One region of the Marinobacter sp. AL4B genome, then DNA from elsewhere that is predicted to be linked to it. Evidence: predicted binding sites of a transcription regulator. Region 1 holds the regulator's gene; each other region holds the start of a gene.
What was found. Region 1 encodes FliA, which starts transcription of late flagellar genes. Its sites were predicted from a motif close to CTAAAGTTTNNNNNNNNNNNGCCGNTAA; they were not measured.

Region 2: the regulator FliA is predicted to act here: its motif matches at 2,541-2,568, upstream of fliD (flagellar filament capping protein FliD).
Region 3: the regulator FliA is predicted to act here: its motif matches at 1,838-1,865, upstream of flgM (flagellar biosynthesis anti-sigma factor FlgM).

The regions. Positions count from the first base shown of each region.
Region 1 is NZ_JAILWZ010000011.1:640,802-645,005, forward strand. Features, by position in the region: gene K5L82_RS07115 (chemotaxis protein CheA) at 1-365, opposite strand, end outside; gene K5L82_RS07120 (protein phosphatase CheZ) at 385-1,170, opposite strand; gene cheY (chemotaxis response regulator CheY) at 1,191-1,574, opposite strand; gene K5L82_RS07130 (RNA polymerase sigma factor FliA) at 1,663-2,406, opposite strand; gene K5L82_RS07135 (MinD/ParA family protein) at 2,437-3,249, opposite strand; gene flhF (flagellar biosynthesis protein FlhF) at 3,313-4,204, opposite strand, start outside.
Region 2 is NZ_JAILWZ010000010.1:319,330-323,533, reverse strand. Features, by position in the region: gene fliS (flagellar export chaperone FliS) at 65-466, opposite strand; gene fliD (flagellar filament capping protein FliD) at 534-2,498, opposite strand; gene K5L82_RS03490 (flagellar protein FlaG) at 2,669-3,103, opposite strand; gene K5L82_RS16715 (flagellin) at 3,174-4,204, opposite strand, start outside.
Region 3 is NZ_JAILWZ010000009.1:67,806-72,009, forward strand. Features, by position in the region: gene K5L82_RS00920 (chemotaxis protein CheV) at 6-935, opposite strand; gene flgA (flagellar basal body P-ring formation chaperone FlgA) at 1,093-1,797, shown strand; gene flgM (flagellar biosynthesis anti-sigma factor FlgM) at 1,925-2,245, shown strand; gene K5L82_RS00935 (flagella synthesis protein FlgN) at 2,253-2,723, shown strand; gene K5L82_RS00940 (pilus assembly protein PilB) at 2,790-3,545, opposite strand; gene K5L82_RS00945 (peptidylprolyl isomerase) at 3,760-4,204, shown strand, end outside.

The DNA.
Region 1 (4,204 bases):
GCCTCAATCAAACTGGCTGGCGCCGGAGTCAGCTCTTCACGGTTACGCACTTCTTCGAACATGGCATTGACGTTGTCGAGGGCTTGCAGCACAACGTCCATCAACTCGGGGGTAACCTTGCGCTTGTGATTGCGCAAGATATCGAACACGTTTTCTGCGGAATGGCAGCAATTCACCAGCGCGTCTAATTGCAGGAATCCGGCGCCACCTTTCACCGTATGAAATCCGCGGAATATGGCGTTAAGCAGATCGCTGTCGTCTGGATGCTGTTCCAGATCAACCAATTGCTCCGACAGCTTTTCGAGAATCTCGCCGGCTTCTATCAAGAAGTCCTGGAGAATCTCTTCATCGGCATCAAACGCCATGGGGTACCCTCTTTGTCATTCAGAAACCGAGACTGGATAGTAAGTCGTCAACGCCGTCTTGCCCCGAGACAACATCGTCTCGCTCAGCGGCTTTGATTTGTGGACCTACTCCCTTTTCGGCCGATTCTTCTTTTTCTTCAATCTGATGGACTGTACCTGTCAACTGATCGACATGACTGGCCATGACCACCAAGCCCAACAGATTCTCTTCGACTTCTTTCACCAGCGCCGTGACTTTCTGAATCACTTGACCGGTGAGGTCCTGGAAATCCTGGGCCAGAAGAATCTCCGAGAGGTTTTTGTAGAGGTTGTCCGAGTCGTTACCCAAAGTTCCGAAAAAAGCATCGATTCTTGCGTACAGCTGACGGAACTCGGCAGGCTCAATCTCGCGACGACGCAAGCGCTCCCATTCGTCCTTGAGGCTTATGGCCTCATCACGGATGGCATGCGCCACGGGCATACTTTCCTCAACCAGATCCATGGTGCGGTTAGCGGCCTGACCGGTCATTTGAACCACATAAGCTAAGCGGTCTGAAGCATCCGACATTTTCGAAAGGGCTTCTTTCTGCTCCGCATTCCGGGGATCAATCTGAAAGTTGCGGATGGCCTCGTGCAGACTCCGGGTCAACCGCCCAACCTCTTGGTACAGACTTTGGTCACGAACTTCACTCAGCTCGTTGATGATGGTCATCGCCTGAGCGAAATCACCGCCGTTGACGCTTTCAACCAATCGAGAGGTCTGTTCCTGCAGCTTTTGCGTGACCTCCGGATCGAGACCCCGTTGGGTGTGCTTGCTGTCACTCATGGGAGCTACCCGACCTTTGGTTACTGAATACGTTCAAAAATCTTCTCGATTTTTTCTTTGAGAACAGCAGCGGTAAATGGCTTAACAACGTAACCATTTACCCCGGCCTGGGCCGCAGCGACAATCTGGTCACGCTTGGCTTCAGCGGTGACCATCAGTACTGGCAGGTTCTTAAGATTTCCATCAGCACGGACAGCCTTCAAAAGATCAAAGCCGGACATACCGGGCATATTCCAGTCGGTTACCAGAAAATCGTATTGGCCATTCTTGAGCATCGGCAACGCCGTGTTACCGTCGTCGGCTTCATCGGTATTGGTAAAACCCAAGTCACGCAACAGGTTTTTGATAATTCGTCGCATTGTGGAGAAATCGTCCACAATGAGTATTTTCATGTTCTTGTCCAAAGGGACCTCCAGTAAATAACACCCGGATGTAGGTCAACCTGCTGATATCCGACAGGCTGTGTAAGATTCTTTTCAGAACGCCAGTCGGTCAGCTGTCGCCGTTTTCTTGCCAATCTGACAAACGACCACGAAGACGCAAAGCCGCCTGGCTGTGAATCTGGCTGACTCGGCTTTCGCTGACCCCGAGCACCGCCCCGATTTCCTTAAGATTCAACTCTTCCTGATAATACAAACTCAATACTAACTTTTCTTTCTCTGGAAGCGCTTCAATCGCTTCGGCCAAACTCCGCTGAAAAGCACCGGCAGAGATGCCATCGAGAGGATTATCACTAGCTTCTTGTTCTTCTATCGGCAGTTCACCGGATTCATTGAGCTCATCCAGACTAAATAACCGTCCACTATTGGCGTCGGCAAGGGACGAGTGATATTCCGACAATTCGATATCGAGCTCTTCCGCCACCTCGGCATCCTGAGCTTCCCGGCCAGTGCGATCTTCAACGATTTTGATTGCGGCGGAGATTCGGCGGGCATTGCGATGCACGGAACGAGGCACCCAGTCGCCTTTTCGGATTTCGTCAACCATCGCGCCCCGAATACGAATGCCCGCATAGGTTTCGAAGGTTGCGCCCTTACCCGCAGAATAACGCTGGGCTGCTTCAAGCAAACCGATCATTCCAGCTTGCATCAAGTCTTCAAGCTGAACCGATGCAGGCAAACGGGCCATCAAATGTAGGGCTATCTTTTTGACCAGCGGCGCCTGATCTTCGATCAAACTCGAAGCGTTTGAGGCGCCCGCCTGATGATATATTCCCAGATTCTTCGTCAATGTCATGTATCCGGCTTTTATTGGACTGGATTCAGATCAGACTTCGACGAGCCGCTCCACGAAGAACTCCAGATGGCCTCGAGGAGAAGATGGCAGTGGCCAACTATCCACTCTGTCTGCCAATGCTCGCACAGCAATAGATGCTTTTGCACGGGGGTATGCCTCCAGAACAGCACGCTGGCGTTGAACGGCTTTTTTTACCGCTTCGTCGTAAGGCACGATACCCACATATTGTAACGCTACATCCAGAAAACGTTCGGTAACTCGCGTCAACTTTTCAAACAAATGCTTACCTTCTTCTTCGCTTCGAACCTGATTGGCAAGCACTCGGAAGCGGTCTGTTCCGTAATCACGATTCATTAGTTTAATGAGCGCGTACACATCCGTTATCGAGGTTGGCTCGTCGCAGACAACCAACAACAACTCTTGGGCGGCGCGCAGGAAACTCACAACCGACTCAGAAATACCGGCAGCGGTATCCACAATCAGCACGTCGATCTGATCGCCCAGCTCACTGAACGCATTAATCAAGCCCGCATGTTCCATGGGGCTGAGCTGGGTCATACGCTGGGTACCGGATGAAGCAGGTACGATTTTGATACCTCCCGGCCCATCCACCAGCACGTCTTTGAGATCACACTCTCCATTGAGGACATCGTACAAATTCTTGTTGGCTGTCACGCCCAGCAACACATCCAGATTACCCAACCCCAAGTCGGCATCCAGCACGACAACACGACGGCCTTTTTCTGCCAACGCTATCGCCAGATTGACCGACACATTGCTCTTCCCGACACCGCCTTTACCGCCGGATACCGCAATAACCTGAACCGGATGTGGTTTGCTCATACTGTTTAATGTCTCTTACTGCGTCGTTAAGGGGACTCTATGCCGGTGTCTGATTCGCAATAGCTATGCCAAAGCACCTTCAACAGCATCCTGCGAATGTTGCATCGTTCTCAGGCGCTCAACGCCCATTCGAACCAACGGAGCTGCCTCGGCTCGATGCAAATCTTCCGGTATTTTTTGACCGTCGGTATACCAAGCGACCGGAAGACCGGTTTCCATCACAAACCCTAGAGATTCGCCCAAGGTAAGCGCTTCATCAATTTTAGTCACGATGCAGCCGGCAAGGCTTGCCATCTTATAGCAATGCCAAACGGATTTCATGATACGCGGCTGGCTGGTCGCAGACACCACCAAGTGTGTATGAATATTGTGGTCGCTGCGAACCAACTCCGCGAGCTGCTCCTGATAACCCCGGTCGGCACTGGTCAGTCCAGCAGTATCGATAAGCACTAAATGTCGATCGGAAAGTTCATCCAGAATGTCGTCCAGCGAGTGGCTTTCGTCAACCACCCGCACTGGCACGTTCAGAATGCGACCAAACACAAACAACTGCTCGTGCGCCGCAACTCTATAACGATCTGTGGTGACCAACGCCAAGCTGTCAGCCCCGTGTTCCAACACATAGCGAGCGGCTAATTTTCCGATCGTTGTTGTTTTACCGGATCCAGTCGGACCAACCAAAGCGTACACGCCGCCAGACTCCAGCCAATCTTCCCGCCCGGTCCGAAGGCCGGTGGCGACCATTTTCAATGAGGCTTTCCACCCATCCTCCAACCGGCCATTTCGGTGCTGCCGCGCAACGGATGTTGCCAAATCGGGGCTCAAACCAAACTCTTGCAGGCGCTCGCTCAATAGTTGCTGAACGGCATTCTTAGCGCCCCCCTCGGCCGGCACATTTGAACCAGCAACAGGGGCGGATTGCGCCCCCATCATCTCCCGCAGCGAGCTGATCTCC
Region 2 (4,204 bases), on a different contig from region 1:
GTTGGCTATTGGGAGGTGCACTCACCCTCTCCCACAAAGGGAGGGGTGAAGCGGAATTTAGAGCTTAGCCAACCTGCGCGGCCTGGGTAACAGCTTCTTCTCGGATGCCGTCCCAGCCTTCTTTGATCGAGCGCAGAAGGCTAATAACTTCATCCAGTTTGGCCATGTCGTTCTTGGCGCTGGCTTCCAGAAGCGTTCGCTCCATGTAGTCGTACAGCGCTTCAAGACGAGTTGCCAGTTCACCGCCCTTTTCGAAGTCCAGGAAGCTTTTTAGCCCACCTATGATTTCTATGGCTTTGCCGATTAGCTGGCCTTTACCGGCGTAATCGTTGGCCTGCATCCGGGCCTTGGCCATATTGATGCGCTCGATGGCACCGTTGTACAGCAGGTGAATCAGCTTATGGGGATCTGCATCGGTGATGCTGGTTTGGGTATTAACACGTTGGTACGCTTGTAAACCGTTCATAAAAACCTCGTTTAACCGTTAACCGGTTGGCCCCATATCAGAAGGCCCTTTTCTGAATATCGTATATTTACTCGGATTGATTGGGCGCTAAAGCGGCCAACTGCTGCGTTACATAATCTCGAGTGTTGTTAAGCTGTGCAATCAATGAGTCGGCAGCGCTGAACTGGGCAACAAGCCTTGCTTGATAGCTTTCAATCTTCAAATCCAGCTTAATGCGGTCTTCCTGGATACGTTCTAAATCCCGGTTTAGCGATTCGGTACGGGAGCTTAACGCGCCCTCGGCACCCAGGATATTGGTGATGGCATCTACCGCCCGCTCACTCACACCCTCAATAAAATTAACCTCCCCACGACTACCCACTTCGCCACCGGTAATACGAACCTGCAAGCCGGCGGCCTTATTGTTGGCATCGTTCGCAAGATACAGCACCTGTCCGTCGCCCTGTGCGGCCTGTCCATTGATCGTGCCTTCAACATCTTGCCCGGCAACACCGGTATTGGTGCTTAACCCTGTTACGTTAGCAAGTGCAGTCAGGTTAACATTGGAATCACTACCAAAGCGGTTCGATGTAAACGTAAGCCCTTCTGCAGGGTCATATGCCACCTGAACAGAACGGTCAGCCGCGCTCAGCGCCTGATTGTCTGCCAGCGCAGACTGAATGGCCGCAGCAAAATCAGCACCGGAGTAGTCACCTGCAGCGATGGAAACCGTTGCACTCGTTTCACCATCCACCTGAAACGTAAAACTGTTATCCGCTTGAACCTGGATAGCATTCGCAGTGTTCGGAACGCTATAGTTCAAGCTACCTCGGGTCGCCATTTGGGTCACATTAATATCGTAGCCGCCCGGAACAGTGTTCGTACCACTCCGAACAAACTCCACCTGAGAGTCTGTGGTTCTGCCCTGCTCGGCAAACAACGCTGTGACATCATCTGGATTTTCTAACAATTTCTGCTGGAACTTCTGGCTATCAAACTGCAACTCACCGGTACTGAAATCGGTACCAATACCCACATCCGCCAAACTGCGCACACTGGCATTTTCCAGACCCGGAATAATATCCGTTAGAACGCTTTTCAGTTGGTTTTGGATATTACGAACGGTCGAGTCGCCGGTCAGGATACTGCCTTGGCCGGTTTCGCTGTTGAACGTTGAAAGCTCCCGAATCGTGCCCTGTAGTTCGTTGAACTTATCCACGAAGACCTGAACACGTTCGGCAACCTCACCGGTGTCTTGCTCAACCTTAACGGTGGATTTACCCACATCCGTCAGATTGAACGTCAGCCCATCTACCACATTCTCAACAGTATTGGTGGAACGGGTAATCAGCACACCATTAATCTTCATCTGCGCATCGGCGGCAGTAATGGTTTGCTCCATCTTTGGATTGCCTGCAGCATCCGCTGGATCAAACGCAAACCCCGCCAATCCTTCCGCGCCGGCTTCTTCAGTCGCAGTAATTTTAACCGAATTGGCCGTACCGGTTTCGTCCGCCGATAACGTCAGGCGAAATCCGCTACCGGTATCAATTACACCTGCAGATACACCGGCGTCAGCGTCATTAATCGCATTCGCCAAACCCTGCAAAGTGTCGTTACTGGAATCAATGGTGATTTCGGTAGTTTTATCGCCCACCTGCAATGTAATCGTGCCACGACCAACACTGGTGGCATCTCGGTCAGCGAAGCTCTCAGTACTAGCCAACGCTTGGGCTTCCGCAAGAGCAACCACATCAAGGCTGTAAGAACCTCGGGCCGCCTTTCCGGCATCTACCGACACGTCGATATTGCTACCCGACGATGTCGCAGAAAATGACTTCATCGCGTCTGCAGAGCCAAGCTGTCGCATCGGCAACCGAAGTTCCGTTACCGCACTGCGAAGCTGCCCATAGGCAGAAATCAGAGCCTCGGTACGTGCCGTTTTCTGATCCAGCCGAACCTCGGTGGGCTTACGTTCCGCCGCCACCAACTGATCAACAAGATCGGATGTAAGAACACCGGACCCAACGCCTAACGATGATATACCTGCCATAATCCTGCATCCTCATGGGAGCGAATGTCTCTACTGTATAATTTATCGGCTACGAGCGGCAAAACTTTACCGCTAATTTTGGTAACCCATAAACCAGAACACCGCCAGCCCCTTTCGGGGTGGCGGTGCTGAAATACCGTGTTCAACACGTCCGCAAAAGCGGCAAGTTTTTACACTTTTATGTTGAACAACGTCAGCGGTTCATCCTGCTGCAATTTTTCTGCCAACCTCAATGCAACTTCGTTTGGCATCTGGCGGATCACTTCTTGGGTAGACTGGTCAACCACCTTCACGATGGTCTGACCGGATTCGTTATCCACCTCAAACTGAAGATCCCGCTGCACATTCTGAACAAAATCATTCAGCTGACTAACCGCTTGACCCAAGTCTTGTTGCTGCTCGTCATTTGCCTGCTTCAGCTTTTCAGCTTTCGAGGCTTCGTTAGCAACGCCAACATTTTGAATCTGACGATTTCCGGCAATAGGTGAAACAAGGTCGGGAGCATTTCCACCCTCGGCCTGAGATGACGACATTGCCTTAGCCGGAGCCGTGGCACCAGAGCGCACTAACTTCAGCTCCGGGTTATTCAGGTTAACGTCATTCATAGCTTTACCTCGCTAGACTCAAACGGCGTAAAGCCGGAACCCGAAGGCTCCGGCTATTACCGTTAATCCCTTACTGCAGGAGGGACAGTACCTGCTGCGGACGGGCGTTAGCCTGTGCCAGCACCGAGATACCAGCCTGCTGCAGCACCTGAGACTTGGCCAGGTTGGCAGTTTCTGCCGCGAAGTCAGCGTCCAGGATACGGCTGTTGGAGGCGCTGAGGTTTTCTACAGAGGTGCTCAGGTTGGCGATGGTGGACTCGAAGCGGTTTTGGATCGCACCTAGATCACCGCGAAGTGTATTCACTGTATCAAGCGCTGAATCTACTCTACGAATAGCGTCATTTGCACCAGCAACATCACTGATATCTATGTTCTCAAGTGCACCGCTCGCAGTACCCTGACCACCATTTTCAACGAAACCACTTGCATCAGTAACTGTAAAGTTCTCGCCTGCATTGATGGTTACCTGACCTTCGAGGGGATTTGCAACGGCAGCAGTGGTAAAGCCGATGCTATTCCCCATGGTGCCCGAAGCCAAAGTTCCATCGAAGTTCTGACCTGAGATGGTGATGTTTTCACCGCTCGCAGCAGTAAACGTAAGCTCGCCTGTTGTTTCTTCCGATACTGTAAGTCCCGAAATTCCCGCGGCTTTGATTTCAGCCATTAAGTCATTAGCTGTAAGCGTAGCACCGTCATTTATTGTTGCGCTTACGGTTGTTGCGTTGCCACTTCCAATTTGAATATTGAAAGTGTAATCGCCACCGCCCGAGGCTCCTGCCTCGACGTCACCAAAGTCGAGAACTTGAACGTTCGTTGCCGTCGCAGAAAGACCTGAGATGCCTGCAGAACTAATGCTTGCAGCAACATCTGCAGCAGAATCAGTGGCCCCCACAGTAATGTCCACCGGATCCCTCTCACCCAATGCAATACTGAAGGTTCCACCCGCCCCAGAAGTTACCTGCAAATCCGCCAACTCACTAATAGCACCGATCTGGTTTTTGCGCGTACCTTGGCCCAAGTCGATACCAATCGTTTCTCCCGCATTTGCACCAACCTGAAATTGCTTTTCAGCGAATGAGCCATCCAGCACTTTCAACCCAT
Region 3 (4,204 bases), on a different contig from region 1:
GAGCATCAATCCTGACCGATCAATTCCATAACGCGTTCGGCCAACTCGTCTGGGCTGAATTTTGCCATAAAATCATCGGCCCCCACCTTCTTCACCATGGCAAGATTGAAAACGCCACTGAGCGATGTGTGCAGCATGACAAAGATTTCTTTTAACGCTGGATTTTCTTTGATTCGCGTAACCAGCGTATAGCCATCCATCTCGGGCATTTCTACATCAGAGATAATCAAAGATAGATGATCCCGAATGGAAGACCCATCCTGAGTGAGGCTTTGCAAATAGTTCAACGCCTGCCTGCCATCGTTATGGGTAATCACTTCCATTCCGATCGCGGTTAAGCATCGGCTGATCTGGCGCCGCGCTACGGCGGAATCATCCACCACTAGAACCGGCAAATGGCGTTTGGTGTCAGCCGCACTCCGACTCACCAGCTCTTCGTTAACATCTTCACGAAGCGGAGAAACCTCTGAAAGAATCTTCTCTACATCAATGATTTCTACCAGTTTTTCATCAATTTTTGTAACCGCTGTCAGGTAAACATCTTTGCCCGCTCCTTTCGGTGGCGGCATAATGTCTTCCCAATTCATGTTCAAAATCCGCTCAACGCCAGACACCAAAAAGCCCTGGGTCTTTCGGTTATACTCGGTGATGATGACGAAGCTTGTCGCGAGTTCCTCCTGAGGGACACCCGGCAACCCTATCGCCATGCTCATATCAACAATTGGAATAGTTTCTCCCCGTATATGAGAAACACCACGCACAACCGCAAGGCTGTTGGGGATAGACGACAGTTTCGGGCACTGCAATACTTCTTTGACTTTAAAAACGTTAATCCCGTACACCTGCCGGCCACGGAGCCGAAACAGCAATAGCTCTAGCCGATTCTGGCCGACCAGTTGGGTGCGCTGATTAACGCTTTGAAGTACCCCTGTCATGTCGTTCTTCTCCTGGCGTGCCCTGAACGGCACTGATTTTGCTTTCTTTGTAGCTCAAAGGCCATGAATTCAGACATAGCATAACGGCCACATGCCCAGATTCTTAACTTTTTAATGGGCGGCAGACTTACCGACAGCATAGGACAAAGCACCTCAAATGCGTACCCTCATTTTATTTACGCTGGCGCTAATTTTCAGTTCGCACTCGTTCGCCGAGCAAGCCACGACCGCGAGTGATATCCAGGAAATGGCCGAGCGATTTTTACAAACGTGGGCGGATGATCAAAGGGATCTTAATCGACGCATTGAATACCAAATCGGTAACGTGGACCGGCGTTTGAAACTGGCGCCATGCGAGGGTGAGCCTAAGCTGGAGTTCGTGAGTGATCCTCTGCGAACACCCAGCCCTTCAATTCTTATTAGCTGTGGGGGTAACCGCCCTTGGCGAATGTATGTAACGGCCTCTGTCGAGGCCTACGGACCCGCGATCGTTGCCGCGCGCCCATTGACCCGGGGGGAGCGGCTAACGAGCGCAGCATTAACCACAAGCGAAGTTCAGTTGAACGCTAGCCGCAGAGGCGCGCTCACCGACATAGACAATATTCAAGGGATGATGGTTCGACGCCCTGTGCGAACAGGTACCGTGCTGACACCGGATTTGCTAGAAGCCCCCGATGCCATAGAGCGAGGCGACCATGTTATTATCCTGGCCCGAGCCGGCTCTTTTTCCGTGAGTTCCCGTGGTAAGGCTCTAGGCAACGCAAGCATTGGTGAGCAGGTATTGGTAGAAAATCTTCGTTCCGCGAGAACCGTCAAAGCAACGGTGGTCGCGCCGGGACGGGTCGAGATCCCCATGCAATAATGCACGGAAGAACCGGGCGGAAAACTTTTTCCTCAATAGACTAAAGTCCGGCAATCATTTGCCGTTAACAAGATATAAACCCGATTCCGCCACTGTCAAATGTGGCCTCAGGCAAGTAGGTAACCTTATGTCAGTTGACTTAAATGGAATTGGCCCAGGCCAGGTCAACACCACCAGAACCCAGGCCGACAAAACGACGAACAAAGCACCAGCGCCGGCAGCAGACCAAACCAAAGCTCAAGGCCCGGCCGGCCGTGACGAAAACGTTAGCCTCAGCAGTCAGGCAAAAAACCTGAAACAGCTCGAGGAAAAGCTCGGCGATTACCCGGAAATGGACGACGACCGCATCGCAGAGATCCGCTCCGCACTGGATAACGGCACTTACAAGATTGACGCAGAAAAACTGGCCCAGAAAATGCTTGAGATGGATGAAAGTATTTTTGGGTGAGTAGAGTATGGCCGCTATCGACGAGTTGAAGATCCTTTTAAATGAAGACATCCGCCAGCTGGACGTTTTGGCGGATCTTCTCCTTCGGGAGAAAGAGGCGTTAGCCTCTGCGGATATCAGCCCCCTTCATAAGCTGACGGAAGAAAAAAACCAGATTCTCGGAACAATCCGTGATCGAGCTCGCCAGAAAATTCATCATCTTGTAGACATGGGGTACCGCCCGGATGCCGGCGAGCCCTCACGTTTTATTCGGGCAGGCGGCATGGATGATTTGTATCAACTATGGAAAGCTGCCGATCAAAAACTTCGAGAATGCCAGTCACTGAACCAGAATAACGGGAGAGTGGTTGGGCACCTGCAAAAACGCCTCGCACGGGTAGCCGACATCTTCCGCGGTGCGTCCAGCCAACAAAAGCTGTACGGTGCGCAAGGCCAGCAAACCAATGTTTCAAGCAGTACCGTTTTTGCAAGCGCCTAATGCTTGCGCGCAAACAAAAATGCCCGCTTATTAGCCGGGCATTTTTGTATTGATCGCCGCTAAGTTTTATCGAGTGTAGATGGTCATGCTCGATGCGGGGTGAAAACGAATATTCTGAATACTGACGCTACCCATCGACGCACCATGACCGCCAGCGACCCGGATATTATCCATTCGGATTTCTTCAATTCGCTCCGGCAGCGCCAAGGTAATCGCTCCATCGTCCCGGATTGAATATCGCTCTTCGCCTTCACGGTATTTGACACCCGAGATGGTGAGTTCGGAATCAAGAAAGCTTAACACCGGCACAAACACGTTAGCCGCCAGCCGCACACTTTCAACCGCATCCAATCCCACCTCATTGGCATTATCACCCTCTGCATCCGCAGCATTCCCGGGCGCGGCCGCGACGTTTTCAATATGATCGAACAAGCCAATGTTGCGTTGCCCCGATACGGACGACATTTCAACATCCGTCAAGGCTGCGAACCCGAACCCTTTATACAATTGCCCTGCACTGGCCACAGCGTCTGCATCGTCACTGTCTGATGTCGTAGATGCAAAAGATACAAGAGGCTGAAACGGCAATGCCACCATCGTTACCAGTGCAGCGGTATTGCGGTATCGGGATTGGTGTTTCAACACCCGAATCAACTCTTTTTCGGTAATGCGGCCCGAGGCAACTAAAACCTCTCCCAAGCGCTCCCCTGACGTACGCTGAAGCGCCAGGGCATCTTCAAGCTCCGACTCCTTTAGATACCCGCGATTGATCAATAACCGACCAAGCCGTGATTTTTCTTCAAATCCTTTTTGGACTTTCACTCGTGTTCTCCTGTGTTCGCCATGAACACCGTACAACCAGGCCCGGCATTGTGATTTAGTGCACCCTGTAGCAAGCGTAGCCGAGGACTCCCCGGCTTGCTGTTTGCTTTTACTCTTATCGGCGTAAGGATCTGTTAATATCGTTAACTGCTTTGTAGCAAATAGAATTATGTCAGCTATTCCGACACTCACTGAAACAAAGGGCAGCCTTTAAATGACAAACTCCGTAAAACAACCATTTCTTGTGATTTATGCCGCACTGTTAATTATGTCGGCGTTAATCTTCTCCGCCGCGGCGCATGCGGACACCAACCAAGACTTGCCCAAAGTACGCTTCGTTACGTCAGAAGGCGCGTTTGAACTTCTTCTTCGCCCCGACGTTGCGCCAAAAACGGTCGAGAACTTCTTGAACTATGTAGAAGATGGCTTTTACAACGACACCATTTTTCACCGCGTCATCAGAGGTTTTATGGTTCAAGGCGGCGGATTTACCGAGGACATGGGCCGGAAGCCCACGAAAGCTCCTATCGTTAATGAAGGCAGCCAAACCCTTCCTAACCTCCGCGGCACTATTGCCATGGCCCGCACCAACAACCCGGACTCTGCCACCTCACAGTTCTTCATCAACTTGGTCGACAACGACTTCCTGAACGCAGGCG